DNA from 3 places in the Thalassolituus sp. UBA6592 genome. Region 2 is predicted to be linked to each of the others. Evidence: predicted binding sites of a transcription regulator. Region 2 holds the regulator's gene; each other region holds the start of a gene.
The links. The regulator sigma-54, encoded in region 2, starts transcription at its own class of promoters, with help from an activator protein. The targets are predictions, from matches to a motif close to TGGCACNNNNNTTGCTNT.
Positions count from the first base shown of each region.

Region 1: flgB (flagellar basal body rod protein FlgB) is a predicted target of sigma-54. The motif match lies at 846-863, and genes of this name have one in related genera.
Region 3: B2Z72_RS14955 (motility associated factor glycosyltransferase family protein) is a predicted target of sigma-54. The motif match lies at 1,400-1,417, and genes of this name have one in related genera.

Region 1 covers NZ_DJIO01000100.1:1,027-10,266, forward strand. Annotated here, with positions in the region: gene B2Z72_RS09455 (CheR family methyltransferase) at 1-540, shown strand, start outside; gene flgB (flagellar basal body rod protein FlgB) at 898-1,296, shown strand; gene flgC (flagellar basal body rod protein FlgC) at 1,299-1,745, shown strand; gene B2Z72_RS09470 (flagellar hook assembly protein FlgD) at 1,758-2,546, shown strand; gene B2Z72_RS09475 (flagellar hook-basal body complex protein) at 2,575-6,207, shown strand; gene B2Z72_RS09480 (flagellar basal body rod protein FlgF) at 6,415-7,161, shown strand; gene flgG (flagellar basal-body rod protein FlgG) at 7,174-7,959, shown strand; gene B2Z72_RS09490 (flagellar basal body L-ring protein FlgH) at 7,971-8,657, shown strand; gene B2Z72_RS09495 (flagellar basal body P-ring protein FlgI) at 8,678-9,240, shown strand, end outside.
Region 2 covers NZ_DJIO01000146.1:13,486-24,416, reverse strand. Annotated here, with positions in the region: gene ptsN (PTS IIA-like nitrogen regulatory protein PtsN) at 1-37, opposite strand, end outside; gene hpf (ribosome hibernation-promoting factor, HPF/YfiA family) at 44-346, opposite strand; gene B2Z72_RS14550 (RNA polymerase factor sigma-54) at 415-1,899, opposite strand; gene lptB (LPS export ABC transporter ATP-binding protein) at 2,051-2,776, opposite strand; gene lptA (lipopolysaccharide transport periplasmic protein LptA) at 2,773-3,378, opposite strand; gene lptC (LPS export ABC transporter periplasmic protein LptC) at 3,368-3,925, opposite strand; gene B2Z72_RS14530 (KpsF/GutQ family sugar-phosphate isomerase) at 3,925-4,899, opposite strand; gene B2Z72_RS14525 (calcium/sodium antiporter) at 4,899-5,873, opposite strand; gene B2Z72_RS14520 (ABC transporter ATP-binding protein) at 6,057-6,869, shown strand; gene mlaE (lipid asymmetry maintenance ABC transporter permease subunit MlaE) at 6,869-7,651, shown strand; gene mlaD (outer membrane lipid asymmetry maintenance protein MlaD) at 7,654-8,115, shown strand; gene B2Z72_RS14505 (STAS domain-containing protein) at 8,127-8,429, shown strand; gene B2Z72_RS14500 (BolA family protein) at 8,550-8,789, shown strand; gene murA (UDP-N-acetylglucosamine 1-carboxyvinyltransferase) at 8,799-10,064, shown strand; gene hisG (ATP phosphoribosyltransferase) at 10,310-10,931, shown strand, end outside.
Region 3 covers NZ_DJIO01000148.1:15,570-26,500, forward strand. Annotated here, with positions in the region: gene B2Z72_RS14955 (motility associated factor glycosyltransferase family protein) at 1-1,361, opposite strand, end outside; gene B2Z72_RS14960 (flagellin) at 1,569-3,809, shown strand; gene B2Z72_RS14965 (flagellar protein FlaG) at 3,876-4,253, shown strand; gene fliD (flagellar filament capping protein FliD) at 4,345-8,301, shown strand; gene B2Z72_RS14975 (ester cyclase) at 8,434-8,865, shown strand; gene B2Z72_RS14980 (bacterioferritin-associated ferredoxin) at 9,006-9,338, opposite strand; one part of gene prfB (peptide chain release factor 2) at 9,503-9,574, shown strand; one part of gene prfB (peptide chain release factor 2) at 9,576-10,598, shown strand; partial or broken gene B2Z72_RS14990 (amino acid--tRNA ligase-related protein) at 10,645-10,931, shown strand, end outside.

The DNA.
Region 1 (9,240 bases), on a different contig from region 2:
ATGGCAAAGAACCGCCGCCCGGTGAAGGTCTGGTCCTCTGCCTGTTCAACAGGGCAGGAACCTTATTCTCTCAGTATCGAGTTTGAAGAATTTAAAAAGAAAAACCCGGGCACGCTGATGAGTGGTGAGCGGATTCTGGCAACCGATATTTCACCGAGTTCTCTGGCACAGGCCAAAGAGGGTGTGTATCAGCAGCTGGCAATTCGTCGCGGCATGAATGATCAGCATCTGAAAAATTATTTTGAAACCGTGTCCGATGACCGCTGGCGCATCGGTAACAGCATTCGCCAGCGCGTGGATTTCCGTCTGCAGAACCTGCAGCAGAATTTTTCAGCACTGGGTAAATTCGACATTATCTTCTGTCGTAACGTGCTGATCTATTTCTCCTCAGATCTGAAGCTGGATATTCTCCGCCGTATGCATGCCAGCCTGAATCCAGGCGGCTACCTGATGCTTGGGGCATCAGAAGCCATGAACAATCTCGGCGACTACTACGAAATGGTGCAGTGTCGCCCCGGTATTGTTTACCGCGCACGTTGATCAGCAGCCGGCCTTTGCGCCGGCTTTTCTTTTCCTTTTTTCTTTTTCTTCGTCATTCCCTCGTAGCCTTTCAGTCTCCCTCGGACAGTAGCCTGCCTTTAACAGCCTGATGTTAACGGCCAGAAGGTTTTCTTTGTTGGCTGCTGTGGCATTTGGGGGCGCTCTTTCACTGACATTGCCGCCGTGTCTGCCGTGCCGTCTTCCTTGCCTTTGCCCTTGCCGCCGGCAGGAAATGGCTTGCCGCTTTGCCTCTCAGTGCTCTTTGAAAAATCTCTAAGTCATTGAAATATAATGAAAAATAAATTTGGCACAGGCATTGCTCAAGAGTGCTTATAGTCACAGATTGAGAATTGGATTATGGCCGCTATCAACTTCAGCAACGCTCTTGGTGTTCACGATTCAGCTTTGCAGCTGCGTGCCGCACGGGCAGAAATCCTGGCCAACAACCTGGCAAACTCCGACACCCCGGGATTTAAAGCCCGCGATATTAACTTCCAGGCAATTCTGGCCGGTGAAACCGCAGCGACTTCCGGCATCGGCATGAACCGTACCCAGAAGGGGCATCTGGAAGGCCGTCGTCAGGTAGATGAAGACCTGCTGTACCGTAATCCAAGCCAGCCATCCATTGATGGCAACACGGTAGATTCTCAGATTGAACAGGCGTTGTTTACCCGTAACACGCTCAACTACAACGCCAGCTTTGAATTTCTCAGCAGTAAATTCAAAGGCATGAAAGGTGCCATCCGCGGAGAATAATTATGTCGCTGAATAATGTTTTTGATATTGCCGGCTCCGGGATGAATGCGCAGTCCATTCGCATCAACACCACCGCCAGTAACATTGCCAACGCCGAAAGCGCTTCCAGTTCCATTGATGAGACCTACCGCGCACGCAAGCCATGGTTCTCTGTGATGGAGAAAACCTTTATGGAAGTGAATGCTAAAAATCAGTTTGAAACCGTGGAGAACGGTATCGGTGCTGGTGTTCAGGTGGACGGTATTGTGGAAAAAGACGCGCCGCTGAAAGCGCGCTTCCAGCCGGATCATCCGATGGCGAATGAAGACGGCTACGTTTACTACCCCAACGTGAATATCGTGGAAGAGATGACCGACATGATGTCGTCATCACGCAGCTACCAGATGAACGTTGAAGTGCTGAAGACCGCAAAACAGATGATGCAGCGTACGCTGACTCTGGGACAGTAAGGGAGGCCGGCCATGTCAATTAATGAAGTCAGTAACAACGGTGCAATTCTGGATCAGTACCGTACGCCGGAAAAAACCACTGAGCCAAAAGACAACGAACTGGGCCGTGATGCGTTTCTTGAGCTGATGGTTGCACAGCTGAATAACCAGAATCCGCTGGAACCAACTGACAACCAGGCATTCGTTGCTCAGCTGGCGCAGTTCTCCTCAGTTGAGGGAATTGACAAGCTCAACACCACAGCAGAAACCATGATGTCGAATTTCTCTTCGACCTCGGCGTTGCAGGCCTCCAGTCTGGTGGGTCAGTCGGTCATTGTTGCAGGTAACGATACTGGCCTGTTGCTGGGCAATGGGGTGGTCAGTGGTTACACCGAGCTGCAGCAGAGTGCGGCGGATATCAAATTAACCATCGAAGATGAGAACGGCCAGGTGCTGGAGCAGTTCTCTTTGGGTAACCATATTTCCGGACCTATGTCGGTTCGCTGGGATGGTCTCAACCTGATGGTCGACGGCAAGATTCAGGACATTGATATGGATAGCCTGAACCGCCAGGAATATTACGTCAACGAGGACGGCGAACAGGTACTGGACGATTACGGTAATCCGATTCCGGTTCCTTACCCACCGGGTGAGTACGTATTCCGCGTCAGTGGCATGGTGGGTGGTCAGTCAGAAGAACTGGGTATGCAAATGAGCTCAACGGTGGACAGCGTGACCATGAACAATGGCAGCGTCACCCTCAACCTGGCCGGTGGCCAGACAGCATCTCTCAGTGAAATTAAACAGATTTTGGATGAGTAGTCCCGGTCGGGCAACGGAGTAACAGAACATGGCTTTTAATATTGGGTTAAGTGGTATCCGTGCGGCCTCAACTGATCTTGAGGTGACCGGTAACAACATCGCCAACGCCAGTACAGTTGGCTTTAAAGAATCACGTACAGAGTTTTCTGACGTTTACACCACCACCCTGCTGGGTACCGGTTCTAAACCGGTTGGCAGTGGTGTGATGGTGGATGATGTCAGCCAGAAATTCAGTCAGGGTAATATCAGTGGTACTGAACGTGCGCTGGATATGGCAATTGACGGTAACGGCTATTTTATTCTGGATGACAACGGTTCGGTGTCTTACACCCGGGCCGGGATGTTCTCGCTGGATAAAGACGGCTATGTCGTGGCCAATAATGGTTCCCGATTACAGGGCTACGCGGCTAATGGCAATGGTGTGGTAAATGGCGTGCTGGACGACTTACAGATTCAGGTCTCCAACCAGCCACCACGCTTGACCAATATGGTCAGCTCTATCCTGAACCTGGACGCCAGTCAGCTGGTGCTGCAGGAACAGGGGCTGCAGCTGGTGTCTAATGGTTTGGTCGTGGGTGCCGCTGATTCAGGTATCCTGAATTCCACCACCACCGTACTGTCGGCCGTTGGCCAACCGACGACGGCTGGGATTCCGGCACAACTCGGTTTTGCTGGTGGTGCTGGCTTCACGGTGGCGGATGTTGGTACGGCAGGTACCGCAGGCACTGAAACCATCGATGTGGATCTTGGCGACGGCAACGGTCTGCAGACCATCACCATGCCAGTGATTCCGGCGGGTTCAACCCCGGCGCAGGTGATTACCGCCATTCAACAGGCGTTTGATTCTACTCTGGGCTCACAACAGCTGACTGCGTCCATTGGTGGTGCCGGTCAGTTGGTAGTGGAGCGCGCCGGTTATGCCGCCACCGATGGTTCCAGTTTTACTGTCGCTAACACAGCCACATGGGATGCCTTGTTTGGCGCCGCCGGGGCGGTGACTGCAGGTACTCAGGGTTCCCGCCTGTTTATTGGTTCTACTGCGTTAACCGCGGACTTCACCAGTGTTCCGGGAACCTCGACCACAACCCGTACCACGGCAACGCCACCGCTGAATATTGTCTCCAGTGATCCGGGTACATACGCCCAGCTGACGGCAACCAATCTGTATGGTGCTCTGGATATCAGCACAGGTACCGGTAACGTGCTGGCTTTCACTATTGCCACCGAAACCGGCGCCACTTATCCGATTAATCTGTCCGAAGCAGCCTGGCAGGGGGCGCCTCCGGGGTCTGGCTATGGCACGCTGAGCATTGCCGATCTGGTCGCGCAGATTAATACCCAGATTACTGCCACCGCCGGTGCCGGTAACGAAGAAGTTCTGGCCGTGAATAATGCCGGTCTGGTGGAATTCCAGGTACAGCCACCGGCAACTCAGGGTGACTATTTACAGATTGCCGATAACTCCGTGTCGTCCATCAACTACTCATTGGATAACCTCGGCTTCCTGCTGGGTAACCGCTTTGACGGTGGTACTGAGCCGGTACAGGCCAACAATGAATTCCAGCTGGAAGTGACCAGTACCACAGGCCAGGGTGGTGGTCCGTTCACCATTACCATACCACCGGCTAACTATGCGTCGCTGGATGATCTGGCCGTTGCTATTCAACAGCAGATTGATATCTACATCGGTGCCAGTGGTATTGCTGGCAAAGTCACCGTGGATGCGGTGGGCGGACAGCTGGTATTTACCAACAATAATGTGGGTGCTGGCGAAGGCATTTCCATTACACCGACCATTGCTGAACCTCAGGCAGTTGCTGCGCTGGGCTTTGACAGCATGTTCGTGGTCACCGGCCAGGATAACATTGACCGCTCCAACAGCTTCCGTATCAACCTGACCGTGCCGGCACCAGACAGCGATAATCGCAGCGGTTCTGTACTGATCTCGCTGGATGAGGAATTCCGTTCTGTACAGCAGCTGGCAGCGTCCATTAACCGCCAACTTAACAGCCAGGATGCGGATGGTTACATTGGTGTGCGTGCAATGGCTGTGGAAGTTGAGCCAAGAACAACACCACCACAATACCAGCTGGAATTGCGTGCCACCGAGGAAGGTGAAGCGTCCATTATCAGTATTTCCAACGTTACGGCATCGGGTCCTGATATTACCGAAGCAGAACTTTATGCATTGCTGCAGGCGGATCCAACCGACGGTACTCTGCTGACCACAGGTATCCGTGGCGTGAACAACCAGTACCCGGAACAGAGCGTGGTGCTGACCAACCCGGAAGGTGAAGAAACCGAAATTATTATTCCGGAAAATGCAGAAGCCAACGAAGTTGTTGCGCTGTTTAACCAGCAGCCGGGCGTTACAGCATCGGCGCTGACCACTATGACAATTCCGCTATCGAGCTATAACAGCCCTGGCAATAATATGCGCCTGCAGCTGAACGGTCAGGATCTTGAGTCCACATCTCTGGCGGATCTGGCCGACGAGATTAACTCGCTGCGCAGCACCACGCTGCCAGGTTTTGAGGCGTCCATTAATTCCGCTGGCGATCTGGTGGTTACCAACGAAATCGGCCGTGATATCAAGCTGGCAATCAGCAGCCCGGTGGTAACGGATTCACTGGTAGTACAGGGCGCTGACGGCACAGGACCTGTGGTTCTGGGCGGTTCTTCCAGTGCGGCAGAAGCGGCTGCTGTCGGTGGTGTCGTAACCTTTATTCTTAATGAAGATTACACCCTGAGCCAGCCAAGCCCGGCGATTTCTGGTCTGTTTGGTGCGCTGACAGAAGATGAATTTACCCCGTACACACTGAATGCCTTCGATCCGGACGATCAGGATACCTACAACCACGCAACCTCGATGACGATTTACGACAGTCTGGGTAACTCCCACATCATGACTCAGTATTTTGTTAAAGAGCCACGCGATCCGAACCGTCCGAATGAGGAAAATATCTGGGCCATGTACGTTCAGATCGACGGCAACGACGTTGGCGATCCGGATCCGACGCTGCCATTCCCACAGAACCTGGAGCCAACGGCTGCGCGCTATGAGCTGTTCTTTAATCAGGATGGTTCATTTGATCCGATTGCTACCGGTGATATTTACGTCACTAACTGGGACCCACTGGATGCCCGTGGTAATCCGACCGGCGCTCTGTCTTCTGTGAACGTACTGGAAGGTGGTCTGCCGCTGTCTGAGCCGCCAAATAATTCCAACTTCCAGATTAATCTGGATGGCTCAACCCAGCATGCCGGCGAGTTCGATGTGAACGATCAGAACCAGAACGGTTATGCCACCGGTCGTCTGACCGGGCTGGAAATTGACCAGGACGGTATTATCTTTGCCCGCTTTACCAACGGTCAGGCAGAGGTTCTTGGGCAGGTGGCATTGGCCAACTTCCGTAATGACGAAGGCCTGACGCCATTAGGTGATACAGCCTGGGCAGAGTCTTTCGAGTCCGGTACGCCAACTATCGGGTCACCCCGTACGGCATCGTTTGGTCAGATTCAGTCGGCAGCACTGGAGGATTCCAACGTCGATCTGTCCGAGCAGCTGGTGGGGCTGATTATTGCTCAGCGTAACTTCCAGGCCAGTGCCAAAACCATTGAAACAACCGACCAGGTAACCCAGACCATTCTGAATATCTGACGTCTGATCTTTACCTTACCGTCAGCGGCAAGTCTCTTCCCTTTCAGCGGGAAGCGGCTGCCGCTTTTTCCTCATTTATTCTCTCTTTTTTTCCGGATTTCTCTTTAACTTGTTGAAAAACAAGATAATTCATTACTTGGCACAGGCCATGCAATCCTACAGTCAACGAGGCGGAATTCCGCCGTTGATGATTATGGGGTTCCAACGATGGACAGAGCGTTATACATCTCAATGTCCGGGGCAAAGCAGAATACGCTGGGCCAGGCTGCACTATCCAATAACCTGGCCAATGCCAGCACACCGGGCTTCCGTTCCGACTACACCCAAAGCCGTTCCATGGGCGTTTACGGCGACTATTATCCGACCCGCGCCTATGCCATGACCGAACGTCCGGCCAGTGATCTGCGCGAAGGACCATTAATGGAAACCGGACGCGATATGGACGTGGCGATTGCCGGTGAAGGCTGGTTTGCTGTGGTTGGTCCGGATGGACAGGAAGCTTATACCCGTGCTGGCGAACTCAGTGTGGCGCCGGATGGACGCCTGATGAATGCCTCCGGTCTGCAGCTGATCGGTGACGGTGGTCCGGTGGTATTACCCGAATTCGAAAAAATTGATATCAGCCGTGCCGGTATTGTTTCCATTCAGCCGACCGGCGATGTACCTGCTGGCATTGCTGAACCGGTACAGCTGAAACTGGTTAACCCGGATCCACAGGATCTGGAAAAAGGCGAAGATGGCCTGTTCCGTTTCCGTGATCCGAATCAAGGACCTGCCGTCGCTGAACCTCAGGTATCGTTAATTAACGGTTTTGTTGAAGGCAGTAACGTCAATGCGGTCAGCGAATTAACCGGACTGATCGCACTTAACCGTCAGTATGAAATGCAGGTCAAGCTGATGAAACGGGTGGATGAAAATGCCGCCACCACCACACAACTGCTGTCTGCACAGTAAGGAGTATTTATTATGATGCCAGCACTCTGGGTCAGTAAAACCGGACTGGAAGCACAGGACCTTGCTTTAACGACAGTGTCGAATAACCTGGCCAACGTCTCTACCACCGGCTTTAAAAAAGACCGGGCTGTGTTTGAAGATCTGTTGTATCAGGTTCAGCGCCAGCCAGGTGCTAATTCATCGGCTGATACCCGTTTACCGTCTGGTCTGCAGTTGGGTACTGGTGTGCGCACTGCAGGCACCCAAAAAATATTCACCACGGGATCACTGGAATTAACAGATCAGCCGCTGGATATGGCCATTAACGGACGCGGTTTTTTTCAGATTACTATGCCGGACGGCACCATTAATTACACCCGTGACGGCACCTTCCATATTAATAACGAAGGCGTGGTAGTTAACGTGAACGGCTATCCTCTCGAGCCACAGATAACCATTCCGGAACAGACTAACAATTTGACGATTTCTAAAGATGGTATTGTTCAGGCCACCATGTTTGGTGATCCGACACCGCAGGAACTGGGGCAGATTGAAACGGCCGACTTTATTAACCCTGCAGGTCTGATGGCCACCGGCGGAAACCTGTTCCAGGAAACAGCGGCCAGTGGTGCGCCGGTGGTTGGTGTTCCCAGTGAAGATGGCTTTGGTACCTTAGAGCAAGGCGCACTGGAAAACTCCAACGTGGAAGTGGTGGAAGAGCTGGTGAAAATGATCACCGTGCAACGCGCTTATGAAATGAACTCCAAGGTCGTGTCAGCCGCAGATGGCATGCTGCAATTCCTGACGCAGAACGTATAGGAGGCGGGCTTATGTTACGCACATCGTTTTGTTTATTGGTTATGGTGCTCGGGCTTTCTGCCTGTACCTCAGTGCCACTGGAAAAAGATGTATATCCTGACGATCCTGCCTATTCGCCGGTGTCAGCACAAAGTCTTCAGCCGCCACCCACTGTCGATGGTTCGCTGTTTCAGGCAAGCTACAGTATGGGCCTGTTCACTGACCAGCAGGCGCGCCGTTCCGGTGACATTATTACGGTGATTTTTGACGAGCAGTATCAGTCGTCAAAGTCGGCGGAAACAACAGCAGACAAGTCTTCCGCTTCCACCAGTGAAGTGAACAGCATGATGGGCATGGTACCTGGCTGGAAGAATATTGGCTTTGGTGTAGACACCAATGCGGACCGCCAGTTTTCGGGCAAGGGTGAGGCTGACCGTTCCAATAGTCTGAGTGGTCAGATCAGTGTATCGGTGGCAGAAATTCTGCCTAACGGCATCTTACGTATCCGTGGCGAAAAATGGCTGACGCTGAGTGAAGGGGATGAATACATCCGCATTACCGGATTGATTCGTCCACAGGACATTACGCCGGATAATACGGTGTCATCCAGCAAGGTTGCAGATGCCCGGATTTCATTTGGTGGTCGTGGAAATCTGAATAACTCCACCAAGCAGGGTTGGTTTGACCGCATTATTAATTCACCCTGGTGGCCGATGTAATCCCCGGGCAGGAGCAGATCATGAAGAAATCAATGACGGCTGGTTATGTTGTACTTAGCGCTTTGCTGAGTCTGCTCACGCTGTTTTCTGCAACGGTCAATGCTGAACGTATCAAAGACATCAGCAGTATTTCCGGTGTGCGTACCAACCAGCTGATCGGTTATGGTCTGGTGGTTGGTCTGGATGGTACCGGTGATAAAGCGCCGTTTACCAATCAGACCTTCCGCAACATGATGAGTGAATTTGGTATTACGATTCCCGCCGGCGAAGACCCGAAATTAAAAAACGTGGCAGCGGTATCCGTTACTGCTGAATTACCACCGTTTTCAAAACCGGGTCAGAAAGTCGACATCACTGTTTCATCCATCGGTAATGCCAAAAGTCTGCGTGGTGGTTCGCTGTTATTCACACCGTTAAAAGGCGCGGACGGAAATGTTTACGCTGTTGGTCAGGGAAACCTGGTGGTCGGTGGTTTTGGTGCTGACGGTAATGATGGCTCTAGCATCACTGTAAATGTTCCAAGCGTTGGCCGTATTCCTAATGGGGCTACGGTGGAGCGTACGGTGCCAACCAACTTTGCCCG
Region 2 (10,931 bases):
GTTCTGGCGTAAGAATGTCGCCGATACTCAGTTCCATAAAAAATCAGCCCTGACCTTTCTGACGTGCTACCAGTTTTTCTTTGTGTTTAAGAAGCTGACGATCCAGCTTTTCTACCATCTGATCAATGGCGGCGTACATATCGTCGCCTTCTGCACTGGCGTTCAGATCTGTGCCACTGGCGTGGACGGTTGCTTCTGCTGTCATGCGCCCTTTCACCACAGTGAGAGTAACCTGACCATTGGTGATGTTGTCGAAGTGGCGGGTCAGCTTCGACATCTTGTCGTCGACATGACTCTGCAGGGCTTCGGTAATTTCTACATGGTGACCGCTGATATTGATCTTCATTTCCAGGCTCCTTGTGTGCTGGTTCTGTTTTTTACTATTTAATCAGCTTCAGGATTAAATTCAGTGTTCTAAATCAGCTGTTTACGTTCATTTGAAGGTGGAATCAACATAGCTTCACGGTACTTGGCTACGGTGCGTCGTGCAACCTGAATACCGCGTTCTCCAAGCATAGTTGCGATTTTGTTATCACTGAGTGGTTTACGGGCATTTTCTTCTGAAATCAGCTTTTTGATCATGGCGCGGATAGCAGTGGACGAGCATTCGCCGCCGCCATCTGTGCTGACATGACTGGAGAAAAAGTACTTGAGTTCAAAAATACCACGCGGGGTGTGCATGTATTTCTGTGTGGTCACACGGGAAATCGTCGATTCGTGCATGCCAACCGCTTCGGCAATATCGTGCAGCACCAGAGGTTTCATCGCTTCTTCACCTTCTTCGAAGAAGTCGATCTGATACTCAACAATTTTGGTGGCCACTTTCAGCAGGGTTTCATTGCGGCTTTGCAGACTTTTGATAAACCAGCGCGCTTCCTGCAGGTGATCACGCAGGAAAGCATTATCTGTGCTGTTGTCTGAACGACGCACCAGTGCAGCGTAATCCGCATTCACCCGCAGTTTGGGTGCGATGTCGGGGTTCAGTTCGACCCGCCATTCATCGCGCACATTACGCACGATCACATCCGGCACAACGTATTCTGCCTGTTCACCACTGACGCCGGCACCGGGTTTCGGGTTCAGTTCTTTAATCAGGCACAGTACAGATTTCAGATCATCTTCGCGCAGACGGGTCTTGCGCATCAGGGTCTGGTAATCGCGGCTGCCGAGTAATTCGATGTAGTCACTGATTACCAGCCGGGCTTCTTTCAGCCATTCGGTTTCCGGTGCCAGCTGCGCCAGTTGCAGCAACAGGCATTCACGCAGATCGCGGGCAAAAACACCGGCCGGATCAAACTGCTGCAGGCGATGCAGGACGGCCAGAACTTCTTCTTCTTCGATTTCCAGTTCCGGGTCCATGCTTTCCACCACATCTTCAATGGTGGTGTGCAGGTAACCATCGTCGTCCACGCCATCAATCAGCATGGTGGCGATTTCGCGGTCAGCGTCGGACATTGGTGTCAGGTTAAGCTGCCACTCGAGGTGATCCTGCAGATTTTCAGTGGAGGCGTGGCGGGAATCGTAATCGAAGTCGTCGTCGATGGCGTTGCTGTTGCCGGAAGAAACACCGGCTGTTGCCTGATAGGTATCGTCCCACTGGCTGTCTACCGGCAGATCGTCCGGCAGTTGTTCCTGGGACCATTGTTCGTCCAGTTCCGGAGTATCGGAATCGTCTTTGGAAGTAACTTCTGTTTTGCTCTCGGACACCTCCATAGAGGAGTGATCCGCTGTATCGTCACCCTCGTGCTCTTCCATTTCCAGCATAGGATTGGCGTCCAGTGCCTCCTGAATCTCCTGCTGGAGGTCAAGGGTAGAGAGCTGCAGCAGACGGATTGCCTGCTGTAACTGAGGGGTCATGGTCAGTTGCTGACCCATCTTTAACTGAAGAGACGCTTTCATAGAGTTCAGTACTTACCCATAGTCGGCACAATCTGTGCATTATACGCCAAGGCCGGGAACCCACAACCTGATTTGTTGGTCACTTCAGGTTGGGCCAGTCCCACTGCACAGGAGTATCCTCCTGCGTATCTGAATCCATTCGCTGCTCTGATCAGAGGCGGAAGTCCTCCCCCAGATACACTTTACGTACCTGTTCGCTGGCGAGTACTTCGTCGGCATTTCCTTCTGCAATAATGTGACCGCCACCGACGATGTAAGCTTTTTCACAGATGGCGAGGGTTTCCCGCACATTGTGGTCGGTAATCAGTACACCAATTCCGCGCGCTTTCAGCTGACGGATAATGTCCATGATGTCAGCTACGGAAATTGGGTCAACCCCGGCGAAAGGCTCATCGAGCAAAATAAAGGACGGTTCGGCGGCCAGAGCGCGGGCAATTTCCACCCGCCGGCGTTCGCCGCCGGACAGGGCCATGCCCAGACTGTCGCGGATATGCTGGATGTTGAACTCGTCGAGCAGGCCTTCCAGACGCTCCAGACGCTGTTTGCGGTTGAGGTCTTTGCGGGTTTCCAGAATGGCCAGTATGTTGTCTGACACACTGAGCTTGCGGAAGATGGAAGCTTCCTGCGGCAGATAGCCGATACCTTTGCGTGCCCGGCCATGCATTGGCAGGTGACTGATGTCTTCGCCGTCGATGGTTATCGTGCCTTTATCGGCCTGTACCAGGTTGACGATCATATAAAAGCAGGTGGTTTTACCCGCACCGTTCGGACCCAGCAGGCCGACGATCTGGCCGCTGCTGACTTCCATGGACACGTCTTTGACTACTTCACGGCCGTTGTAGCTTTTGGCCAGATGTTCTGCCTTCAGTGTTTTCATTGGCTGCTTCCGGATTGCTCAGTGCTGTTGCCGGACGGCTCCGCGTTATTGCCGGATGATTCCGCGGCGTTATCGTCTTTCTTAGGCTGGATCACCATCCGTACCCGGGAGTCTTCCGGCTTTTCTTCGCCTTCTTTAACTGTGCTGGTGCCACCGTTGGCTTTGACCGTCTCGGCATTCATATCGTAAGTCAGGCGCTGACCGCTGAACTGATCGCCACCCTGTTTCAGATTGGCGTCTCCGGTGATGATTACTTCACGCTGATCGCTCAGATATTCAATGCGCTTACCATTGGCGTAAGTGACTGGCTTACCGACATTAATCTGCTGCTGGTAACGTGCCGGTTTACCATCGGCGACGGCGCTTTTTAATACGTTGCCTTCATGCAGGATTTCCAGCCGGTCGGCTTCGATCTTAAGCGTACCCTGAGTAAGAATGACATTACCCTGATAAATCACGACACCGGTACGGCGATCCATTTCCGCCTGCTGGGAGCGGATAACCAGTTCCTGTTGTTCGTCTTCCGGCAAGGCCTGAGCCGCTGATGTCAGAATCGCCAGCAGCAGAGAGAAGGGAAGAGCGGTCAGAGACTTAAGGTTCATAACGTGAGTTAACCTCTGCATTAAAGCGGATATGTTGAGCCGGAACGTCCATGCGCATACCAACGGCCGTCATGTTGGCGCGGTCACTGGTAATGGTGACGAGCTGATCGGTTTCGGCGATGCCGGTGCTGTGGTGGTATGTCAGGCGCTCAGTGCGGATCAGCAGATTATGATTGGCTGCAGTGTCGAGCGGGCGGATTTTTACGTCATTGATCAGCTGCAGGGTTTTATCCGCATCTGTCATGGTGCCTTCAACCGCAGAGATCAGCCATTGCGAACCCTCTTCGTCGAGCACGGTAAATTCCGGCTGACTGAAATAGGTGTTGCCGATACCCGGATAGTGGCTGGAGCTGTCTGCAGTGAATTTCTGCGACTGAATACCTTCGTCGCTGTACTGGCGGCTGATCAGCTTCTCACCGTAGTAATCCGGCTCGTTATCAGCCTGATCAGCTCCGGCTGGTGTCAGTTCACTGGTGTAGCGATCTACTGCCAGCAGAGCCAGGCCGAAAAATGCCGTGATGATCAGCAGCAACCAGCGCTTACGCATCAGATCACGCCCGCTCGCAGCAGGTCGTGCATATTGATAACGCCAACGGCTTTGTCGCCTTCCTTAACCACCAGAGCGTTAATTTTGTTGTCTTCCATGAGCTTCAGGGCCTCGGCTGCCAGGGTTTTTGGCGTGGTGCTTTTACCGCCATAGGTCATAACGTCTGCCATGGTGGCGGTGTGAATATTTACACCGTTGTCGATGGCGCGACGTAAGTCACCGTCGGTGAAAATCCCCTGCATCTGGCCATCCAGCTGCACGGTTGTCATGCCCAGACCTTTGGACGTCACGACCAGCAGGGCTTCAGAGAGCGTCGTTGCTGGTTCGACGACTGGCAGTTCGGCGCCGGCGTGCATGATGTCTTCGACTTTCAGCAGCAGACGACGGCCCAGTGAACCACCTGGATGAGAGAAGGCAAAGTCTTCGGCGGTGAAGCCGCGGGCTTCGAGCAGAGCCACAGCCAGGGCATCGCCAACCACCAGAGCACAGGTGGTAGAGGAGGTTGGTGCCAGATTCAGCGGGCAGGCTTCCTGTTCAACACCAGTATCCAGATGCGCGTCAGCTGCGGTGGCCAGTGTTGATTCCGGTTTACCGGTCATGCTGATCAGGCGCGTGCCGAGGCGTTTGAACAGTGGTAGCAGGCTGGTTACTTCGCTGCTTTCACCGGAATTCGACAGCGCGATGACCACGTCTTCCGGCTGGATCATGCCCATATCACCGTGACTGGCTTCGCCCGGATGAACAAAAAATGCCGGCGTGCCGGTGCTGGCCAGAGTGGCGGCCATTTTGGTGCCGATGTGGCCGGATTTCCCCATGCCGGTAACCACCACACGGCCTTTACATTCGAGGATGAGTTTGCAGGCGATGGCGAAATCTGTGGACAGACGGTCGATCAGGTGCCCGATCGCTTCCTGCTCCAGGGTTATGGTGCGACGGGCGGATTGCAGAAAATCAAAATCAAAATTGGTAGTCATTAGCTTGCCATAAAATATAAAGACGACATGTAACCAATAAAACTGGCTGTCAGTAACAGACCGGAAAAACGGCCAAGAGTGCCGCTGCGGTAGTTCACCAGGAACATAATCACCAGCGCAACGGTCAGCACCATCATAACCGAGTAATCACGATACAGCGCCTGCGGGTCAACCTGAGTAACGGCGAGCAGGCCGGGAATCGGCATAACAGTGAGTAAATTAAACATATTCGAGCCGATCACGTTACCGATAGCAATATCGTGGTGGCCTTTCAGGGCACTGGCCACAGACGCCGCCAGCTCGGGCAGGCTGGTACCGATAGCAACGATGGTCAGGCCGATAATAAGATCGCTGACGCCAAATGCGTGGGCAATATCCGTTGCGCCCCACACCAGCAGTTTAGAAGCAATAACCAGTGCGACCAGGCCAATTACCAGTTCGATAATGGCTTTGCGCAGTGGTGTGTTTTCAATTTCTTCTGCTTCGTCTTCTTCTACAACAGACTCACCGGACTCACTGGAGCCGAGAAACATCAGATATAGGGCGGCCGCCATGGCAGTCAGCAGAATGATGGCATCGAGCAGATTCAGTTCCAGATCGGCCAGCGTCAGGCCGCCGATAATGCTCACCAGCACCAGTACCGGCAGTTCTTTCTTCAGCAGTTTTTTCTGCAGCGGAATCGGACTGATCAGGGCGGTTACCCCCAGCACCAGTGCAATATTGGTGATGTTGGAACCAATGGCATTACCGATGGCCAGGTTGCCTGCGCCGTCGATGGAAGCCATGGCAGATACGAACATCTCAGGTGCGGAGGTGCCCATGGCAACGATGGTCAGGCCAACTAATAAGGGAGACATCCCCAGTCTGCGGGCGGTCGCCGCGGCTCCGATCACAAATTTATCGGCGCTCCAGACCAGCAGGACGAGTCCGGCGATTACGGCAACAGCGGCGGTCAGCATAGGGGCAGTCAGCATGGAATTGGGCAGGTCCTGAGGGTTCAGAAATAAAGCGCGACATTGTACCGGAGGGGATTCTGTACGCAATTGCAACTTATCGTTTTGCTCAGCTGTATGAGACGTTAAACGAGGACTGTTGGTTCTGAATGAACATTCCGCTAAGCTAGCGGGCAATTAAACCGTATCAGGCAGGGACTGTGCATGACTGCGAGTCAGCCCTATGTCTCTATCCGTGATCTGAGTTTCAGTCGCGGGGACAGACTCATTTACAACAATCTGGATGTGGATTTCCCGCGTGGCAAAGTGACCGCGATCATGGGACCGTCCGGTACCGGTAAGACAACACTGCTGCGTCTTATTGGTGGCCAGCTGATCGCGGATAAAGGTACCGTCATTGTTGATGGTCAGAACGTCGCTCAGTTGTCGCGTAAAAAGTTGTTTGAGCTGCGCCGTCAGAAGATGGGCATGCTGTTTCAGACCGGCGCACTGTTCACCGACCTGAACGTATTCGATAACGTTGCTTTTCCATTGCGTACGCACACCGATCTGCCGGAATCAATGATCCGCGATCTGGTACTGATGAAGCTTGAAGCCGTTGGTCTGCGTGGTGCGCGTAATATGTCACCGGCAGAACTGTCGGGCGGTATGGCACGACGGGTGGCGCTGGCGCGTTCTATCGCCATGGACCCGGAAATCATTATGTACGACGAGCCTTTTACCGGCCTCGATCCCATCTCCATGGGCATGATTGTGAAACTGATCCGCGGTCTGAATCAGGCGCTCGGTCTCACTAGTTTGCTGGTTTCCCACGATGTCGAAGAATCCTGTTCCATTGCTGATTACCTGTGTGTCGTCTCCGACGGCAAAGTGATCGGCTTTGGCACCCCGGAAGAACTTATCAACGAAGGCAATGCGGAAGTGAAGCAGTTCCTTAACGGCGATCCTGATGGTCCGGTGCCATTCCACTACCCGGCGGCGGATTACCGCAGCGATATTCTGAGCGGAGTGGAATGATGCTGAACAAACTGCAGAGCATCGGCCAGAGCGGTACCCGGGCGATCGAATCCATTGGCCGCGCCACCATTATGCTGTGGCACTCGATTATGTGGGGCGGTCCGGGCAGTGCCGGTTTCTTTGATCTGATCAAGCAGATTTACTCAGTGGGTGTGCGCTCACTGATTATTATCGTCGTCGCCGGTTTCTTTGTCGGTATGGTGCTGGCGCTGCAGGGCTACAACATTCTGGTCAGCTTTGGTTCTGAAACCGTATTGGGAACGCTGGTGGCGCTGTCGCTGCTGCGTGAACTCGGTCCGGTGGTCGCAGCCCTGCTGTTTGCCGGTCGTGCCGGTTCAGCCCTGACCGCTGAAATTGGTCTGATGAAGGCCACAGAACAGCTGACGGCCATGGAAATGATGGGTGTCGATCCGCTGAAGCGGGTAATAACGCCGCGTCTGTGGGCTGGTCTTATTTCTATGCCGATTCTGGCGCTGCTGTTTTCCACCGTAGGTATCTGGGGTGGGGCGTATGTAGCCATTGATCTGGTAGGCATTGATGAAGGTGCTTACTGGGGCAATATGCAGGCTTCGGTAGAATTTTATTCAGACGTGGTGAAAGGGGTTGTGAAATCCCTGGTATTCGGTCTGGTGATTACCTGGATCGCAGTCTTTCAGGGCTACGACTCCGTGCCGACTTCCGAAGGGATCGGTAAAGCAACTACTCAGACGGTGGTGATTTCTTCACTGGCCGTACTTGGACTCGACTTTATTCTGACAGCCGTGATGCTGGGGGGTATCTGAACATGCGCATGCGTTACATTGAACTGAGTGTCGGCGCTTTTATGGTTCTGGGCGTGATTGCCATTGTGTTGATGGCTTTCCGCGTCAGTGGCCTGACCATCCGCAGCAGTGATGATACCTATACCATCAAAGCCCATTTTGAAAATCTGGGCGGTCTGACTGAAAAAGCCAAAGTATCCATGTCCGGTGTGACCATTGGCCGGGTGACCAACATCTATCTGGATACCGAATGGTATTCAGCGGTGGTGGAAATGGAGATTGATAAATCCATGAGCACTCTGACCACGGATACCTCAGCCTCCATCCTGACCGCCGGTCTGCTGGGCGAGAAATACATCGGTCTGACCGTAGGCGCTGAGGAAGACTATCTGAAAGATGGTGACTGGATTGACGACACTCAGTCCGCCATTGTACTGGAAGAGCTGATTGGCCGTTTCCTGTTTAACAGCGCTGAAAAGAACTGATCGGGCACACTATGGCTGAGCTGAAACGCATCGACGAACATACCGCGGAGCTGAGCGGCGACCTGCTGCACAGCACGGTAACCGCTGTGATTGCACCGGGTAAAAAGCTGATCAGTGCTGCCGGCGACCGCTGGACGGTCGATATGCAGGGTGTTACCCGGGTGTCCAGCAGCGGCGTGGCGCTGGTGCTGGAATGGCTGCGGGCGGCAGAAACCAGTGGTTGCCAGTTGAGCATCCTCAATCTGCCGGAACATATGCGTCCTATCATAGATATCAGCGATCTCGATCCGCTGTTTGCCCCCCTGATTGCCTGATATCCGTCATGCCTGACTGAATTTCGTGATCGGGCTGTCACTTTACCTATCCTGTGCGCTTCGTTCCGGGGCGCAAATCCGCTATCATATGGCGCTTTCGAAATCTGAACGGTAAACCGTATGTCCCCGGCAGAAATCCTGCAAGTCCTGCAAACTGAATCCCCTGAAATCAACTGGACCGTCGACGGCGATGGCTACCACAACGTGGTGGAAGGTGTCGGTGAAGCGTTTGAAGGTCTGAACGCGGTAAAACGCCAGCAGTTCGTGTACAAACTGCTGAATCCATACATTGCAGACGGCCGTCTGCACGCTGTATCTATCCGCACTTTTACCCCTGCTGAAAAAGCCAGCGCACAATAAGAGCTTTCTATGGACAAACTGAGAATTGAGGGCGGTAACCGGCTGAACGGTGAGATCCGTATTTCCGGTGCAAAAAACTCTGCCCTGCCGATTCTGTCAGCGACTCTGCTGGCGGAAGGTGTTATGCGCGTAGGTAACCTGCCGCACCTGCACGATATTACGACCATGCTGGAACTGCTCGGCTGCATGGGTGTGGAAGTGGCGATCGATGAAGATATGTCGGTCGAAACCGACTGCGCCAACATCAAAAGCTGTGTAGCGCCTTACGATCTGGTGCGCACCATGCGCGCTTCGATTCTGGTTCTTGGTCCGCTGTTAGCGCGTTACGGCGAAGCCGAAGTATCCCTGCCTGGCGGTTGTGCCATTGGCTCCCGTCCGGTTGATCTGCACATCCGTGGTATGGAAGCGCTGGGCGCTGAAGTTGAAGTACTGGATGGCTATATTAAAGCCGTCGTGCCTGGCGGTCGTCTGACCGGCGCTAATATTTTCTTCGATACCGTGACCGTAACCGGTACCGAAAACGTGATGATGGCAGCGACACTGGCGAAAGGCACCACCACCATTGAAAACGCGGCCCGTGAACCGGAAGTCGTGGATCTGGCCAACTGTCTGAATGCCATGGGCGCTAAGATTTCAGGTGCCGGCTCTGACACCATGGTGATCGAAGGTGTTGAGAAACTGTACGGCTGTTCCTTCGATGTGCTGCCGGACCGTATTGAAACTGGTACCTATCTGGTAGCGGCAGCCGTGACCGGTGGCCGGGTGAAAACCAAAGATACCGATCCGCTGATCATGGAAGCGGTTCTGCATAAGCTGGAAGAAGCCGGTGCCGATATTACCATTGGTGACAACTGGATCGAGCTGGATATGCACGGTAAGCGTCCCAAAGCGGTAAATATCAAAACCGCTCCGCACCCGGCATTCCCGACCGATATGCAGGCACAGTTTATGGTGCTGAATGCATTGGCCGAAGGCACGGGTACCGTGATTGAAACCGTATTCGAAAACCGCTTTATGCACGCTCAGGAACTGGTGCGTATGGGCGCGGATATCGCCGTTGAAGGCAATACTGCCATCGTAACCGGTAAAGAGAAGCTGCAGGCTGCTCCGGTTATGGCGACCGACCTGCGTGCTTCGGCGTCGCTGGTGATTGCGGCCCTGATGGCCGAAGGCGCGACCGATGTGAACCGTATTTATCACATTGACCGCGGCTATGAATGTATTGAAGAAAAGTTTCAGCAGTTGGGTGCGAATATCCGCAGAATATCTGGCTGATAGCTTGTGAAAGCTGCCTGCATTGCAGGTGCTGTGTTAAAAAGCGTCTCAAAATACTCATGTACAATTTGTACACTCCGTTTTTTCGCCGCTTTTTGCCTTGCCCCTGCTGCTTCGCCGACGCTTTCATTGTCTGTATTGCCATTGCAGTGAGCAGGCACTACCTTCAAACGTGAAAATCACAGCCTGCTATTGAAAAACTGAAACTGACTTAAAACACGCTGAAAAAAGAGGATCAGCAACTCATGACTCAACCACTGACCATTGCTCTGTCAAAAGGGCGTATTCTCGATGACACTCTGCCACTGCTGGCGGAAGCCGGTATCCATCCGGCCGAGGATATTAAAAAGAGTCGTAAGCTGATTTTCGATACCAATCATGACCATATCAAGCTGGTGGTGATCCGTGCCACCGACGTGCCGACTTACGTTGAGTATGGCGCTGCCGATCTGGGCGTGGCCGGTAAAGACGTGTTGATGGAATATGGCAGCGATAACCTGTGTGAACCACTGGATCTGAACATCGCCACCTGCCGTCTGATGACCGCTGCACTGAAAGGTGCAGAAATGCCTCAGGGCCGTCTGAAAGTAGCGAGCAAATTCGTCAACGTGGCCAAGCGCTATTTCGCAGAGCAGGGCCGTCAGGTCGACATTATTAAACTGTACGGCGGCATGGAACTGGCGCCGATTATGGGGCTGGCCGATATGATTGTGGATATCGTAGACACCGGCAATACGCTGAAGGCCAATGGTCTGGAAGCCCGTGATCTGATCGCACCGATCAGCTCGCGTTTAGTCGCTGGCCGCGCGGCCATGAAAGTGAAGCACGCGCAGATTCAGCCGATTATTGACCAGATGAAAGCCGCCG
Region 3 (10,931 bases), on a different contig from region 2:
ATGTCGGCCTGTTCTTCTTCGCTGTAAAACGCTGATGCCGAGTGGGTCTGGCCTGGGTCAGCAAAGCCAAAGTCCAGGCCAACCAGAAATACATCCGGCAGATTCAGGTCCAGGGCGATGGCCAGTGCGGCGTTACCGGCACTGGGCGTTGCATCGGCAATGGTGTCATCGCTGGCCAGCAGTTTGCCGTAGCTGGATTCGCTCTTCAGATAAATCAGACCATCATTGAAGTGGTTGAAAACCAAAGGACTGATCTGTGCGGCACCAATGATGTTAATCTTCTTCGATTTGTCCTGGGGAATAATAGAAACAGCCTGATAGGTAATATAGTCAGACTCCAGAATCACCATAGCATCAGGATAAATATCATTTTTCGCCAGCGAGTGGCCGGCACTTTCGGCACAGAGGATGGTGATTTTGTCTCTGTGCTGTTTGATCAGATCAATGTATTTGTCCAGCGACGGGCCGTTACCACAGACGAGTGTGATTTTAGGTGTGTCATGCAGATCCGGCCTTGGCATCACGCGGATACCTTTCGACAGGTTGTGCAGTACATGGTTGAGCTGGTTCACTTCGTCGTCGTAGTAGCCCCAGACGTTCAGATAAGGCTCAATTTCACGGTTCAGCCGGCGAGCGACTTTGGTGTAGAAGGGGTCTGCGCGATGAACATAGAAAACTGTCTGGATAGGCATGAATGGCACGTTAAGGCAGATGTGATTCCATACCCCGCCAAAGGCGTTATGCACGCGTTTTTCTTCATCCAGTTCCGCTGTATCGCCAACTGACAGCACAAATGAGCGGTCATCCGCCTGCAGGTAAGGCGTGATCAGGGCTTCCCAGTCAGTGACATACAGGCTGGCCATGAAATAGTCGGGGTTGTGTTCCACGACAACCACATGCCGCACATCACGGATGTTCAGAAATTCTGTGATGTGCTGGCCAATACCTGAGCCGAGAAACACCACTTGCGGCAGGCTGTGACGGAATCCGTACGGGCGGGCATTACCCTTGTGAGCACCAACCGACTCCAGATATTCAGCCAGCAGACCATGGGAATAGCGGAAGTGGTGTAGCTCGTTGGCATAGGTATGGCGCAACGGGTGGTTCATCTTGCCAGGAGCAAAAGCGTCAGAAAACTGTTGCGCTTCATTGCTGTTAAAGGCCTGTGTCTGTGCCGGATAGATCAGCTCGCCGTTTTGCAGCAGGTTCACTTCCAGCGATTCAGAATCGAGATTGAGCTGCAGTTCAGTCAGTCTGCGGTTAGTACAGAAGCTGTGAATAGAAGGGAAGTAGCGTTCAAAGAACTTCATATTCTTCTGTTTACGGTCCTGCAGGCTCTGGGCGAGCTGGTTAGCATCCATTATCTGTTCCCGATTGTTTTCTGTCGTTTCAAAGGGAAAAAGCAATGCCTGTGCCAGTGGATGACAGCACATTTCGATTCATACGAAAAAATTTCTAAAGGTTTTACGCAAGGGGCCGTTAAAGACCATGACAGAGTTATTTGACGGTGCCAGAACCACTAAACGCAGGGTGATGGCTGTCTGACATGTAGGTACAGGAGAAAAACCATGCCTCAAATTATTAACACCAACATCGCATCTCTGAATGCTCAGCGAAATCTGGATAAATCCCAGAGCGCTAACCAGACTGCCCTGCAGCGTCTCTCCTCCGGCCTGCGTATCAACAGCGCCAAAGACGATGCTGCGGGTCTGGCAATTTCAACCCGTTTTACTTCTCAGATTAAAGGTCTGAACGTTGCTGTACGTAACGCCGGTGACGGTATTGCGCTGGCGCAGACTGCTGAAGGTGCACTGGGTTCTATGAACGACAACCTGCAGCGTATCCGTGAACTGGCGGTACAGTCTGCTAACGCCACCAACTCCGACGTTGACCGTGAAGCACTGCAGGCTGAGGTTGATCAGCTGGTTGCTGAGATCTCACGTACAGCTGACGAGACTGACTTCAACGGCCGTAAACTGCTGGATGGTTCTTTCTCTGCGACCTTCCAGATTGGTGCGAACGCTGGTCAGACTGTGGATGTATCCATTGCTGAACTGACTGCTGACAAGCTGGGTGCTTCGGATGCAGCGGGTGTATCCGCCCGTGGTACAGACTTCGGTATTTCTAACGGTGACCTGGTGATCAACGGTCAGGCGATCGGTCCTTCTGTGTCCGGTGATGACTCTAAATCGACTATCGCTTCTTCTGCCTCCGGCATCGCGATTGCGGCAGCGATTAACCGTTCTTCTGACGAGACCGGTGTAACAGCTTTTGCTGACGCCACTGCAGTGAATGGTTCTTCCATGTCTGCAACCGGTGCGAGCACTGCAGCTACCATCGAAATCAACAACGTATCGATTACACTGCAGGCGACTGCTAACAGTAATGACGTTGAAATGGCGGCCACCCGTCAGTCTGTTATTGCAGCGATTAACGCTGTGTCTGATCAGACCGGTGTTGTTGCTTCCGATGGTGGTAATGAAAACGGCGTTATTCTGACTGCGGAAGATGGCCGTAACATCGTACTGGAAGGTACTGGTGGTAACCTGACAACTGCATTTGGTCTGGCAACAGCCACTACCACTGCAGGTGCTTCTTCTTCCAGCCTCAGCGGTACTACCGCGGGTGTTTACGAAGGTGGTTACACACTGATCGCCGACGGTGATACCAAGTCCATCGACATTGATGGTGGTTATGGTACCGGTACCGGTGACCTGGAGAACTCAGGTCTGACCCGTGGCAGCTATGATCCTTCTGTTGCGGTTTACACCAACGAAGCTCAGACCTCCAGTGCTGCAGGTACAGGTACTACTGCTGCCACCCTGGCAATTGCTGAAGGTGACCTGGTGATCAACGGTACTACCATTTCGGCTTCCAGCTCTGTGGATGATACCGCGTCCGATACCACGTCGAACTCTTCTGATGGTTCTGCATCCGGTATTGCGATCGCAGCGGCGATCAACCGCAGCACCGAACAGACTGGTGTGACTGCAACCGTGAATGAAACCGTGCTGGTAGGTACTACCGGTGCCGCTCCGACCACGGCAGCCACTCAGGGTACTACCCTGGCAATCGCGATCAACAACGTTGATATCGGTACTGTTGTGTCTCAGGGCGATATCGATAAGGACCGTCAGTCCACTATCGATGCGATCAACGCCAAATCCGGTCAGACCGGTGTTACCGCCGAAGACAACGGTGAGGGTATCACCCTGCGTGCAGCCGATGGCCGTAACATTTCTGTTGCGATCGGTGGTACTGCCGCCGCTATCGAAACCGGTGGTGCATTCGGTCTGGATGCTGACGTAGAGGGTATTGGTCAGGCTTCTGTGGCGACTACTCTGTCTGCTTTCGCAACCTCTGCGGAAACTGTTTACAGTAGTGTTCGTCTGGAATCTGCTTCTACCATCACAATCGAAGCTGGTTCTTCCGGTAAGAGTGGTCTGGATGATTCCGGCTTCACTCTGGGCGAATTCGGCGGTGGTGAAGATGGTCAGTTCCTGGTGGATATTGATATCTCTACTTTCGAAGGTGCGACAGCAGCTCTGACTGCAGTGGATAACGCCATTGCTCAGGTTGCATCGCAACGGGCTGACCTCGGTGCGATTCAGAACCGTATGGAATCTACAGTGAGTAACCTGCAGATTACTTCTGAAAACCTGAATTCTGCGAACTCACGTATTCAGGATGCTGACTTCGCCGCAGAAACTGCTGAGCTGTCACGTACTCAGGTACTGCAGCAGGCTGGTATCTCGGTACTGGCTCAGGCCAACGCGTCTGGTCAGCAGGTTCTGTCCCTCCTGGGATAACAGCGGGCTGATGGGGGAAGCTAGCCTTCCCCCGGCTGCTTAACTGAGGAACCAGAGAGGTGATTTATGAGTGAGCTGAAACTGAACGTTATCGATAAACCAGCTGTATCACCTTCAGTTGCGAAAGAAGTATCCGGCTCTGCCAACGATATTTCCGTCGCTGATGCTAAGAGCGGTAAGCAATTGCCGTCCCAGGCGGATAAGCTTAACCCTCTGACCCAGGATGAGGTCAAAGAAGCTGTATCCCGCATCAATGAATATGTGCAGCAAACAAAACGCACACTGGATTTTCAACTGGATGAAGACAGTGGCAAAACGGTAATCAGGGTATACGATAAATCATCGTCAGAACTGATCCGCCAGATACCGAGTGAACTGGCTCTGGAACTGGCGCAAAAATTGAATGATGAGGAACCAACTTTATTGTTCAGTGCACAGGTTTGATGACTATTTAACCAGACCCTTAAATTAACCCTGTACTGGCCGATAAGCTGGTACAGGGTTTTTTCGTTTCTGGTCTCACAGGAGTACCACTATGCCATCCGTTGAATCATTAGGACTTGGGTCCGGTGTACTGACGTCTGATCTGGTCGAGCAGCTGATTACAGCTGAACGCGAAGTATCAGATATTCGTCTGGACAGCCGCCAGGAACTGACCGAGGCGAAAATCACCGCCTATGGGGAAATTCAGTCGCTGATGGCGGATATTCAGTCGAGCGCCAATAAATTGTCGAGTCCGAGTCTGGTGGGCGCGACCCAGGCAACCTCCTCCGACGAAAGCATCCTCACAGCCACCACCACCAGTGTGGCAGAACCCGGTTCTTATTCTGTCGAAGTGGTCAACACGGCCAAAGCTCACGCGTTGGCCAGTCAGACGTATTCCAGTTTTGATGAGGTTGTGGGAACCGGAAAACTGGTATTTTCCTTTGGCGCTGTCAGCTATGACGGCAGCGGCGATATCAGCGGCCAGGATATTAACGGTGATCGGATCACCAAAAGCATTACGATCGATGACTCCAACCGTTCGCTCAGCGGCATCCGCGATGCTATCAACAATGCCGATATGGGGGTAACTGCGACCATTGTTAACGATGGTTCGGGGTATCGTCTGCTGATGACCTCTTCTGAAACCGGCGTTGAAAATGCCATGAGAATTGAAGCTCAGGATGAGTCAGGCAATCTGCTGACGTCCGGACTGGCAACGCTTGCGTTTAACGAAAATCAGCTGGCTTCGTCTGCCATGACACAAACTGCAGGCGCGCAGGATGCGTCCCTTATGGTCAATGGGCTGACCATTACCCGCAGCAGCAATGTCGTGGAAGAGGTTATTCCCGGTGTTGCGCTGAATCTGAACGGGGCCGATGTCGGCAAGACAGTCAATATTACGGTAAGTGCTGATACGGAAGAGCTGACAGAAACCCTGCAGGGGTTTGTTGATACTTACAATCAGCTGAAAACCTTCGTCGACGATCTGTCTTCCTACAACACCGAAACTCAGCAGGCGGGTCTGTTACTTGGGGATTCGACCATTCGCTCGATGATGACCCAGCTACGCGCGCTGATCAGTGAGCCTGTGGTCGGCCTGGGAGGTAAGTATCGTTCGTTGACAGAATTAGGTGTTAATACCGATCGCAACAATGATTATCAGCTGACCTTTGACACGTCGATTTTTAACCGTGCACTGACAGAAGACCGTACTTCTATTATCGGACTGTTGGCCAAATCCGGCGTGACCACTGACAGTCAGATTACTTATGTAAACGATTCCATTAATACCAGACCGGGTACGTATGACGTTGAGATTACTCAGCTGGCGACGCAGGCCCGTTATGATGGGCAGTCACTGGCATTACTCGATTTTTCATCGCCGGTGGTCATTGATGAAAGCAGTAACAATTTTAATATCAATGTTAATGGTACTAACTCTGAAATCACCCTGACTCAGGGCAGCTACACATCCGGTGATGCGCTGGCGAAAGAAATTGCATTACAGATAAACAGCAGTAACGCGGTATCTGCCGCCGGGCACAGTGTGTCGGTGGCCTACGACAATGCTGCCCGCAATTTTTCGGTTACCTCAAATCAGTATGGTTCCTCTTCCCGTATTTCTTTTGCCTCGGTCGATGCAAATGTTGCTAATGTTCTCGGCTTTACTGCGAGCGGGCAGGGGGCTTATCAGGGCGTCGGACTGACCACACTGAATGCTGATGCCTTTAATGGCAAGGGCGCCACCAGTCTGCAGGGGCAGAGTACCGTTGATGAAGATGAGGGTATTAATTTTGCCGCCAGTAATGCCACATTTTCGCTGAACATTGATGGTGCCGGGCCGGTTGCTGTTGTGGTTAATCAGGATGCCAGTGGTCAGGATCTGAATGGCGACGGCATTTATGGCGACCGCAAGGATACTCTGCAGGCGGTTCAGAGTGCGATCGATGCACAGCCCGGGCTGAATGGTCTGGTTACAGCGTCATTTGATGCGGAAGGTTATCTGCGCTTTGAAACCACTGCAGAAGGCAGTGCGCGCAGTATCGAAGTCTCTGCCACCGGTATTGGTACCGGAGATATTCTGCTGGGGCTCGATGGTACTCAGGGGGTACAGACCAATGGTAAGGATCCTGGTGTTACCTTCGCAGCGCCGGTTGAGTTTGCTGTTCAGGTTGATGGTGTCGACAGTCTGAATAAGGTTTCTGTACCGGCCGGGAATTATCTGAGCGGAGATGCTCTGGCGGCAGAAATTCAGAATCAGATAGGTGCGGTACTGTCTTCCGATCCTAACTTTACCGGTGTGGTGAAGGGCGCTGAAACGGCTGTGGCTTCGCGGGATATTTCAGCCCCCATTGATTTTTCCGCGGCCAATTCCGGATTCATTCTTAATGTCTCAGGCAATGAACAGGAAATTATTGTCAGCGGAAACAGCGGTAACAATATTGCTGACATTCAGTCCGCTCTCGACGCCGCCTATGGCGCAGGCGTGGTCACTGCAAGTCTGGATGGCAGCGGCCTGAAACTGACGACCGTTGCCAGCGGTCATGAAGAATATATCGAAGTTGAAAGTGATGGCCGCGGAGCGCGCTCGGCAGCATTCGCCGACTTGTCTGCAGGGATAGATTTCTCCGGCGGACAGAATGCAACCTTTACCCTGACCGTCGATGGTCTGGACATTAATGTCGATGTTAACGGTGATGGTACGGCGGGTGGTAATAACTCAGAGTCCAATCTGACCGTCATACAACAGGCTATTGATTCGGCGTTGGTGAACAGTGGGCAGTTTGCTGCCGGGGATGTTCGTGCCCGGGTAAATGACAGCGGACAGCTTTATTTTGAAACGCAGCGTAAGGACGGAGTTAGAACCGCTGCTACCTTCGGTGCATCCTCTTCCGTAGAAGTGAAAAATCTCGGTGGTACTGCAGCAACCAGTCTGGGCATGTCGGCTGGCGTATCCACCAATGGCTACGATGGATTTGGCCTGGCAACCAATGAACGTAACTTTGGTTATGACCTGGATGTCACCGTGGACTATGAATACGACCCGGATAAGTTGACCGGTGCGTTCAATATTTCTGTTGGTGGGCTGGGTACCAGTGTGCGTTTTACCGATCTTGACCCTGCGGCAATTTCAGCATTGGGATTACAGGATGCCGCTGTTTACTCTCCGGCTGTCGCTGTTGGTCAGGATGTTGCCGGTAAGATTAATGGCATTGAGGCGACGGGCACTGGACAGTTTTTGCGCGCTGTTGATGGCAATCAGGCCGCAACGAACGGCTACTACCTGGGTGATCTGGCGACAGATTTTTCAACACCAGTGACCATAGATGCGACCAATAATGTGTTCACCATTGAAGTCGACGGTGTTGAAGCTGAAGTAACGCTTAATCAACCGGCAGTTTATAACTCAGGTACAAGTCTGGCGCTGGCTTTACAGCAGGCAATTAATGACACCACAGCGTTCAGCGATGAAGATATCCGCGTGCGGGTGGATTACACCACCGATACCAGTTCTTATGCGTACGGCCGCTTCGGGATTATTTCTGCGTCCACCGGCGCATCTTCTGATGTACAGATTAAAGATGTGTCCAGTGGCGTTGCTGAAGTGTTCGGGTTTACGCTCGGCCGTGGCGACGGTGAGGCGGGTAAAGACCAGGTTGGTTTTATTGATGATGCCTCCGGGCTGCGTCTCAAGGTGACTGGTGGTGAACCCGGGATGCGTGGCCAGGTGACTTATATTTCAGGGTTTGGTGATCAGCTGAAAGAAATCATGGACGGATTCCTCAATGGCCGTGACAGCATGATGTCAGTACGTCAGGCGGCGCTGGACGATGATCTGACGGATATTGATGAAGAAAGAGAAAAGCTGGATGCGCGTATGGAAGCTAGAGAAGCGAGACTAAGGTCTCAGTTTCTGTACAACGATGCCATTATTCAGACGTTGAACTCGACTCTGGATTTTGTGCAGCAACAGTTCGATGCAATGAACGGTAATAATGATAATTAATGAGTCATCATTTGTTTCGTTTTGTGAGATATATCCTACATTAAGTAAAGGTGGAGATTATTATAAAGGTCCAATATTATTGCAGTTGAAAATTATATGACGTCGCCGATGATTACCCAACCGGGGGAGAACATGGAAAGTTTTAACAAACGGCTGGTCGAACATTTTATTCAACTGTCCTGGAATAGTGGACGCTTTAATCTGCTCCGGCACATTGTCAGCCCGGACTTTGTTTATCATACAAGTTTCGTAGAAGGCTTCCGCGATCTGGACGGCTTTATCGAATACGTGTCAGAGGTTCGCTCTGCGATCATTGATCTTGATGTAAGCATCGAAGAGATGATGGCCGAAGGTAACCGCGTTATTACCGTGTGCACGTTTTCCGGAAGTTTTGAGCGCCCGTTGATGGGCATGCAGCCTAATCACCGAGTTGTGAGTTTCAGTTCAATCTCTACCTGGGAAATCCGCCGTGGCAAAGTTGTTCACCAGAACACCATGGTGGATCTGGCGGAATTGCAGCGTCAGATGGTTGGCGCCAACAACGCAGTGCCACTGGCTGGGTGAAGCCTTATCGGTAAAAAGTCTGAGATCTGTACTCAGGGATTTAACCGACGACAGAAGAAAACGAAAACAAAAAAGGAGCCACTGGCTCCTTTTTTGTTTTCTGAGCACCCCGCCTGGAACAGGATGTGTCGAAAATGTGATTAACAGGCTTCCGAAAACTCGCAGGCCGCTACGGCGGTCGTGCTGGTTTCCCGGACGATTTGCTTGGCACACTGGCCGCAGCATCCACAGTCCGTTCCTACGCCCAGTTCCTTGCGGATGTCTGCATAGCTGGCACCATCGGCGGCGGCCTGACGGATCTGCTGCTGGGTAACGGCTTTACAAAGGCATACGTACATGGTGTTAATCCATATGAGAATCACTTTGATTTGCAATTTAGTCTGAATGAGAAGGATTTGCAATAAAATTTTTAAAGAAAAGTGTAACCGTCCGCTGCAAGGGGCGGGATGGCTGATAAAGCCTGAATAAGCCACGCTGCTGTGCCCTTTGGCAGTACAGAGCGCGGACACCTCTCGCGCCGCACCTCTCGCATAGACAGCCGCATTTCTGTAAAATGCTGCGTCCTTTTTGAACAGTGCCTATAAAGCCTTATTGGTACTTTCCCTGAAACAATACAAACGAATCACGGGATATTGTCTTGGAAGTTAATCCGATTGTTGAAACCATTAAAGACCTGAGTGCGCGTACCGATGTGCTTAGGGGGTACCTTTGACTACGCCAACAAAGTTGAGCGTCTCGAAGAAGTAGAACATGAACTGTCTCAGGGGGATGTCTGGGACAACCCTGAGCGTGCTCAGGAGCTGGGCAAAGAGCGTGCGTCGCTGGAAGCGGTGGTGAAGACCATCGATACGCTGGATGCCGGCCTTGGGGATGCCCGTGATCTGCTGGATATGGCGGTTGAAGAAGATGACGAAAGCGCCGTAGAGGATATCCGCGCCGAGCTGGAAAACCTCAACAGCCAGCTGGAAACGCTGGAATTCCGTCGTATGTTCTCCGGTGAACTGGATCAGAACAACGCCTATATGGATATTCAGGCCGGCTCCGGTGGCACTGAAGCGCAGGACTGGGCCAACATGCTGCTGCGTATGTACCTGCGCTGGATCGAAGCCCATGGCTTTAAAGGCGAGCTGATGGAAGCCTCCGAAGGTGAGGTTGCCGGTATTAAAAGTGCGACGATCCGCATTGAAGGCGAGTATGCCTACGGCTGGCTGCGTACTGAAACCGGTGTTCACCGTCTGGTGCGTAAGAGTCCGTTCGACTCCGGCAACCGCCGCCATACGTCGTTCTCTTCTGTGTTCGTATCCCCGGAAGTAGACGACAACATCGATATCGAAATTAACCCGGCCGATCTGCGTATCGACGTTTACCGCGCCTCCGGTGCCGGTGGTCAGCACGTTAACCGGACGGAATCTGCGGTCCGTATTACTCACTTGCCGACTAATATCGTGACTCAGTGTCAGAATGACCGCTCTCAGCATAAAAACAAAGATCAGGCGATGAAACAGCTGAAAGCCAAGCTGTATGAGTTTGAGATGCAGAAGCGTAATGCGGAAGCTCAGGCGCTGGAGGATACCAAGTCCGACATCGGCTGGGGCAGCCAGATCCGTTCTTACGTACTCGATGACTCCCGTATTAAAGACCTGCGTACCGGGGTTGAAACCCGCAATACTCAGGCGGTGCTGGATGGCGAGCTCGACCAGTTTATTGAAGCCAGCCTGAAAAAAGGTCTGTAAGGAAAGCCTGCCGACCCGCAGGTACATTCACAGTTAAGGTTTAAACATGACAGATTTAACCAATCACAGCGATGCGCATGAAGAAAACAAGCTGATCGCTGAACGCCGCGCCAAGCTGCAGCAGTTACGTAACGGCAGCAAGTCCAATGGTCACCCGAACGACTTTCACCGTACCCATCTGGCCGGTGAGCTGAAGCGTGCACACGGTCATAAGGACAAAGAAGTGCTGGCAGAAGAGGGCCTGCGCGTTTCTGTTGCTGGTCGCGTAATGCGTCGTGGTGGTCCGTTTGTCGGTATTCAGGATTCCAGCGATTCCATTCAGTTTTATATGTC